DNA from 2 places in the Pantoea sp. Lu_F5_004 genome. Region 2 is predicted to be linked to the other one. Evidence: predicted binding sites of a transcription regulator. Region 2 holds the regulator's gene; the other holds the start of a gene.
The links. The regulator PhoB, encoded in region 2, activates phosphate uptake and scavenging genes when phosphate is short. The targets are predictions, from matches to a motif close to CTGTCATAAAACTGNCNNAT.

Region 1 (3,729 bases), 1.3 Mb from region 2:
GCACGCCCAGCACCAGCACGATGTGGCTGAAGAGATCCAGCCCGCGTCGATTCTCAATCATTGGTATTGCACCTTACGTTCAACAAAGCGGAACTGGAGCACCGTCAGCCCGATGACCAGCAGCATCAGCACCACCGACTGCGCAGCGGACGAGGAGAGATCCAGACCGGTAAAGCCTTCGCGATAGATTTTGTAGATCAGCGTGGTGGTCGCCTGCACCGGCCCGCCGCCGGTAGCGGCATCGATCACCGGGAAGGTATCGAAGAAGGCGTAGATCAGATTCACCACCAGCAGGAAGAAGCTGACCGGCGTAATCAGCGGCAGAGAGAGATTAAAGAAGCGACGCACCGGTCCGGCACCGTCAATCGCGGCGGCTTCCACCAGCGATTTGGGGATAGACTGGAGTGCGGCGAAGAAGAACAGGAAGTTGTAGCTCATCTGCTGCCAGATCGATGCCAGCACCACCAGGAACATCGCCTGACCGCTGTTTTGCGCATAGTTCCAGTTGTAGCCGATGTGGTTCAGCAGATAGCTGAACAGGCCCAGGCCAGGATTAAACAGGAACATCCACAGCACCGCGGCCACCACAGGCGCAACGGCGTAAGGCAGCAGCAACAGCGTCTGATAGAGACGGCGCAGCCGCACCACATAATCCACCAGCGCCGCCAGCAGCAGCGAGAACACCATGCCGAACACCGTGACCATGCCGCTGAATTTTATGGTGGTCCAGAACGAATCCAGATAGTAAGGATCGGCAAACAGCCGTCTGAAGTTTTCCAGCCCGACAAAGCTGCTGGAGATGCCAAAGGGATCGAGGCTTTGCAGCGAGTACCATAGCGCTTCACCGGCAGGCCAGAGAAAGAAGATGGCGGTAATCAGCAGTTGCGGCAGCACCAGAAGATAGGGCAACAGACTGGTGCGAAAGACCGGACGAGATGAAGACATGGCATACCTGGCGTCAAAGAGAGGGGCCAGCCTGAGCTGGCCCGCAAGGAGAGATTACTTCACCTGCTGCTGGAAGCGGCGCAGCAACTCATTACCGCGTTTCACTGCGTTATCCATCGCGTTCTGCGGCGATTGCTTGCCGGTCCAGACGCTTTCCAGCTCTTCGTCGATCACGGTACGAATCTGCGGCATATTGCCCAGACGCATGCCTTTGGTGAACGGCAGTGGCGGCTTGTTCATCATCTGACGGGTGGCGATATCCGCGCCCGGATTCTTATCGTAGAAGCCCTGCTGCTTAGTCAGCTCGTAGGCGGCGGTGGTAATCGGCAGATAGCCGGTTTTCTGGTGCCATTCCGCGGCTATTTCCGGTTTAGCGAGGAACTGCATAAACTCAGCCACACCTTTGTAGGTTGCGGCATCTTTGCCTTTCATCACCCACAGGCTGGCGCCGCCGATCAGGGCGTTCTGCGGCGCATTCGGCACGGTCTCGTCATACGGCATCATGCCAACGCCGAAGTTGAATTTGGCGTAATGACGGATATCAGCCAGCGAACCGGATGAGGCGGTGGTGATACCGCAGTCGCCGTTGTAGAACTTGGCGGTGGACTCATCTTTGCGGCCAAAGTAGGTGAAGTCCCCTTTCTTGTTCATCGCTTCCAGCAGCTCGATATGACGAACCAGTACCGGCTTGTTGAACTCCAGCACCGCATCAAGTCCGTCAAACCCGTTGTTTTTGGTCGCTACCGGCAGAGCGTGCCAGGCACTGAAGTTTTCAATCTGGATCCAGCCCTGCCAGCCGCTGGCGTAGCCACAGCTCATGCCCGATTTGCGCAGTGCGGCGGCATCCGTCGCCAGCTCCTGCCAGGTTTTCGGCGGCTGGTCCGGGTTCAGACCCGCTTTTTTAAAGGCGTCTTTGTTGTAGTAGAGCACTGGCGTCGAGCTGTTGAACGGCTGAGAGATCAGCTGACCTTTGCTGTCGCTGTAGTAGCCCGCCACCGTTGGCACGAACTGCTTTTCATCAAAGGGGATACCGGCGTCTTTGAAGACCTGATGCACCGGCACAATCGCCTGCGAGGCCATCATGGTCGCTGTACCGACTTCATAAACCTGCAGCACCGCAGGGGCTTTGCCGCTGCGCACTGCCGCAATCCCTGCTGCCAGGCTCTGCTCGTAGTTACCTTTGTAGGTCGGAACAATTTTGTAATCGGGATGCGTCTGGTTAAAACGCTGTGCCAGCGAATCCACTTCTTTGCCTAGCTCGCCTTCCATAGAGTGCCAGAAAGGGATCTCAGTGGCGGCCATGGCATGGCTGCTGAGCGTCAGACCGAGCAGCACGCTCATCAGGCTACGACGAAAGGTAACGACGGACATAGAATTTTCCTGTGCAGGTAAATACGCGTGAAATCACGGATTTCTGTTTCGCGAAGTAACATGACACGGGGAAATGAAGGATTAATAACAGAAAGATGACAGCCGGGTGACAGACTGAATAGCGGAAAAGAAGACGCTGGCAGCGCAGCGGTAACGCGTCACCGCTGCCAGGTTTTGGTTACATAATTTGCAGAGCGTCTGGGCAGTAAAAAAGCCCGCAGCGGGTTTTCACTTCACCAAACGCAAAAGACGATGGCGGCCCCTCTAACACCGACACTCAAGGCCGTCGGCGGCGCAGGCAGGTTGCGGGCGGACAGCGCGCAGCCACCGGAGCGTACACGTAGTACGTGAGGATGGCGAGCACTGCCCAACCGCAACCTGGCAAGCAAGCCAGGCCTCTGAATGTTAAGCTCCGAGGTATGCGCTGCGGACGGCTTCGTTGGAAAGGAGTGCTGCACCTGTGTCTTCGAGCACCACATGCCCGTTCTCCAGCACATAGCCCCTATCCGCCAGCTTCAGCGCCTGATTCGCATTCTGCTCCACCAGGAAAATCGTCATTCCCTCGCTGCGCAGCTGCTCAATGGTGTCGAAGATCTGCTGAATAATGATTGGTGCCAGTCCCAGCGACGGTTCATCCAGCAACAGCAGGCGCGGCTGACTCATCAGCGCACGGCCAATCGCCAGCATCTGCTGTTCGCCGCCCGACATCGTCCCGGCGCGCTGGATTTTACGCTCCTCCAGACGCGGGAAGAGTTCATAAACGCGCTTGATCCGCGTCAGGTAGTCCGGACGGCTGGCAAAAAAGCCCCCCATCGCCAGGTTCTCTTCTACCGTCATGCGCGAAAAGACCCGCCGGCCTTCCGGCACGATGGCGATCGCTTCACGCATAATGCGTGAGGTTTGCCAGTCGGTAATGGTTTTGCCATCAAAGGTAATGGTGCCCTGCGTCGCGCGCGGTTCGCCGCATAGCGTACCCAGCAGCGTGGTTTTTCCGGCACCGTTAGCGCCAATCAGGGTGACGATTTCGCCCTGATTGATATAGAGGCTGACGTTGTGCAGCGCCTGAATTTTGCCGTAGTGGGCGCTGACGTTCTCAATGGTTAACATCGCATTTGCCATCTCAGGCCTCTCCTAAATAGGCACGAATGACATCCGGGTTATTACGAATCTCTTCCGGCGTTCCGTTAGCCAGCGGCGTTCCCTGATTGACCACATAAATACGGTCAGAAATCCCCATCACCAGCTTCATATCATGTTCAATCAGCAGCACCGACACCTTATGTTCGCCACGCAGCTCCGCAATCAGCGCATCCAGCTCATGGGTCTCTTTGGGGTTAAGGCCCGCCGCCGGTTCATCCAGCATCAGGATCTCCGGGCGCGTCACCATACAGCGCGCAATCTCCAGTCGACGCT
Region 2 (3,729 bases):
GGGAAATCGCGCCCAGGCGCGGCGTCTGGTGATAGAGCGCCAGGCAGATGGCATCCAGCAGGGTGGTTTTACCGGCGCCGGTGGCACCGGTAATGGCGAACAGGCCGTTGCTGGCAAAAGGTTCGGCGCGGAAGTCGATGAACCATTCACCGCGCAGGGCATTGAGGTTTTTGAACCGTAGCGTGAGGATCTTCATTGGGTCTCTTCCATGGCGGCCAGCGTCTGGCGGAACAGGGTGGTCATCTCGGCGATTTGTGCCGGTTGCAGCTCCTCATCCAGCGCCAGCCGGCGGGCAAAGACCTCCTCCACCTTCAGCTCACTCAGGGTTTCGTTGTCGAGCCGCGCCAGGCTCTGTTGTCGCTGTTCACGGCTGCGGCGGAGCAACAGGACTTCGACCGGCAGCGTGGCGGTCAGGGTTTCTACCTGACGCTGCAGATCGCTGAGGTACTCCTGGGTGGTGACTTCGATGTCGAGCCAGGTCGGCTTCTCCTGCTCTGCCGTGCTGAAGGCGTTTAACTGCTCTGCAATCTGCGCCAGCGATCCTTTCAGCACCTGCATCGGCTGCGCCTGTGGCACCACCAGCGGCGTGACTGATTGCAGGCCGCTGGTGGTGAGCTCCAGCAGGAAGACGCTTTTTTCTGTGCCCAGCTCATCAAAGCTCAGCGGAATTGGCGAGCCGCTGTAGCGGATATGTTCGCTGCCCGCGACGCGCTGGGCGCGATGAATATGCCCCAGTGCGATATAGTCAGCCGCGGGAAACGCGCTGGCCGGGAAGGCATCCAGCGTCCCGATATAGATGTCGCGCACCGAATCGCTCTGGCTGACGCCGACGGTGGTGAGATGGCCGGTGGCGATAATCGGCAGTGCATGGCCCAGCGCCTGGGCGGCAGTGAAACGCTGATGATAGTGGTGGGCGATCGCTTCCAGCAGCGAGGTCTGCTTGTCGCGTCCCGACTGACCCGCCCGGCTGCGCAGAATATCGCGCGGCCGCAGATAGGGAATCGCACACAGCAGCGCGCCCGGCTCGCCCTGGCGGGTGTTGAGCAGCAGCACATCATCCTTCTCCTGCGGGGTGGCGATCACCCGGGTATTGAGGCAGGCGAGCAGCTCACGCGACTCATTCAGCGTAGCAACGGAATCGTGGTTGCCCGCCAGCACAATCAGCTGACAGCCGCTGGGCTGCAGCGCCACCACAAAGCGGTTGAACATCTCGCGGGCGTAGCTGGGCGGTGTACCGGTATCAAACAGATCGCCTGCGATGATCAACGCATCCACCTGATGCTGTTCAATCTGGATCAACAGCCAGTCGAGAAACGCCTGATGTTCGGCTGCCCGACTTTTGTTGTAGAAGAACTGCCCCAGATGCCAGTCCGCAGTATGAATGATGCGCATGATGAGTCCCTGCCGTTGTGATTCGCCCGGCGATTATACTGGCTCTGCGGCCAAAGCAAAAAATTGTCGCTGCGCTGTCATAAATGATTACCAGTGAGGTTACAGGCAGGTTATGTTTTTCATAAAAGTGTCACAAATCTGACGCATAATGGCGCCGCGAATCTCAGTGACATCCGTCATAATCAGCAGGAGTAATAATGGCTAAGCGCATTTTGGTTGTGGAGGATGAAGCCCCCATCCGTGAAATGTTGTGTTTTGTTCTGGAGCAGAACGACTATCAGCCAATCGAGGCGGAAGATTATGACAGCGCCGTTGGCAAGCTGATTGAACCCTGGCCCGATCTGATTTTGCTGGACTGGATGTTACCCGGTGGCAGCGGTATTCAGTTTATCAAGCACCTGAAACGCGAGGCGATGACCCGCGATATCCCGGTGATGATGCTCACCGCGCGCGGCGAAGAGGAGGATCGGGTGCGCGGCCTGGAAGTAGGTGCCGATGATTACATTACCAAACCCTTTTCACCTAAAGAGCTGATGGCGAGAATCAAAGCGGTGATGCGCCGTATTTCGCCGATGGCCGTGGAAGAGGTGATTGAGATGCAGGGGCTGAGTCTGGATCCCTCCTCACATCGCGTGATGTCCGAAACCACGCCGCTGGAGATGGGCCCCACCGAATATAAGCTGCTGCACTTCTTTATGACCCACCCGGAACGCGTTTACAGCCGCGAACAGCTGCTGAACCACGTCTGGGGCACCAATGTGTATGTGGAAGATCGTACTGTCGATGTTCACATCCGCCGTTTACGTAAAGCGCTGGAAGTGTCCGGCCACGATCGCATGGTACAAACCGTTCGCGGAACAGGGTATCGTTTCTCTGCCCGCTACTAAACGGAGCCTTAACCGTGCTGGAACGCCTCTCCTGGAAGAGATTACTGACAGAACTGCTGCTGGTCTGTCTGCCCGCAGTGCTGCTGGGCCTGCTGTTCGGCGGTCTGCCCTGGTGGCTGCTACTGAGCGTGCTGACGGTGCTGTTGTGGCATTTTCACAATCTGATGCGGCTGTCGCACTGGCTGTGGCTCGACCGCACCATGACGCCACCGGCCGGGCGTGCCAGCTGGGAACCGCTGTTTTATGGTCTTTACCAGATGCAGCTCCGCAACCGGCGGCGACGGCGTGAACTGGGCAATCTGATTAAGCGTTTCCGCAGCGGTGCCGAGTCGCTGCCGGATGCGGTGATCCTGACTACCGAAGAGGGCACCATTTTCTGGTGTAACGGCCTGGCGCAGCAGCACCTGGGTCTGCGCTGGCCGGAAGATAATGGCCAGAACATCCTCAATCTGCTCCGTTATCCGGAGTTCTCCCGCTATCTTCGCCAGCGCGATTTCGACAAGCCGCTGACGCTGGTGCTGAACAACAAACTTCACATGGAGTTCCGCGTCATGCCCTACAGCGAAGGGCAGTGGCTGCTGGTGGCGCGTGATGTCACGCAGATGCATCAGCTAGAAGGGGCGCGCCGCAACTTCTTTGCCAACGTCAGCCATGAATTGCGCACACCGCTCACGGTGCTGCAGGGCTACCTGGAGATGATGAACGACTCGGTGATGAGCGAGCCTTCGCGCAGCAAAGCGCTGCACACCATGTCGGAGCAGACGCGCCGCATGGACAGCCTGGTCAAACAGCTGCTTACGCTGTCGCGCATTGAAGCCGCGCCCGCAATCGATCTGAAAGAGAAGGTCGATGTGCCGGTGATGCTGAAACTGCTGCAGCATGAGGCGGCAACGCTGAGTGGCGGCCGTCACGACATCCATTTCCATACCGATCCCCATCTGAAAGTGTTCGGCAACGATGAACAGCTGCGCAGCGCCATCTCCAATCTGGTTTACAACGCGGTAAACCACACACCGTATGGCACGCGAATTGATATCAGCTGGCTGCGCGGCAAACAGGGGGCCATTTTCCGGGTGTGCGATAACGGGCCGGGCATCGCCTCAGAACATATTCCGCGTCTTACCGAGCGTTTCTACCGGGTCGATAAAGCCCGTTCGCGTGCGACCGGCGGCAGCGGGCTGGGACTGGCGATAGTGAAACATGCTCTGAGCCACCATAACGCCCGGCTCGATATCACCAGCGTGCCGCACAAGGAGACCTGTTTTACCTTTACGCTGCCAGCGAGGTTGATTGTCAGCAGCGTGATGCAGGAGAATGCCGTTCATTAATTGCTGCCGGATCTCCCTGATGCGCATCCTTCTTTTGTTGATCATTACTCTGCTGCCGGGCCTGGCACTGGCTCAGCCCGGCGCGCTCTCCGGCAATCTCAGCAGCGTCGGATCGGATACGC

Region 1: a site for PhoB is predicted at 2,410-2,429, ahead of ugpB (sn-glycerol-3-phosphate ABC transporter substrate-binding protein UgpB). Genes of this name have one in related genera too.

The regions. Positions count from the first base shown of each region.
Region 1 covers NZ_CP194946.1:362,007-365,735, reverse strand. Annotated here, with positions in the region: gene ugpE (sn-glycerol-3-phosphate ABC transporter permease UgpE) at 1-61, opposite strand, end outside; gene ugpA (sn-glycerol-3-phosphate ABC transporter permease UgpA) at 58-945, opposite strand; gene ugpB (sn-glycerol-3-phosphate ABC transporter substrate-binding protein UgpB) at 1,000-2,316, opposite strand; gene livF (high-affinity branched-chain amino acid ABC transporter ATP-binding protein LivF) at 2,722-3,435, opposite strand; gene livG (high-affinity branched-chain amino acid ABC transporter ATP-binding protein LivG) at 3,437-3,729, opposite strand, start outside.
Region 2 covers NZ_CP194946.1:3,124,844-3,128,572, reverse strand. Annotated here, with positions in the region: gene ACR8BN_RS14650 (AAA family ATPase) at 1-196, opposite strand, end outside; gene sbcD (exonuclease subunit SbcD) at 193-1,392, opposite strand; gene phoB (phosphate response regulator transcription factor PhoB) at 1,590-2,279, shown strand; gene phoR (phosphate regulon sensor histidine kinase PhoR) at 2,294-3,607, shown strand; gene ACR8BN_RS14630 (PstS family phosphate ABC transporter substrate-binding protein) at 3,627-3,729, shown strand, end outside.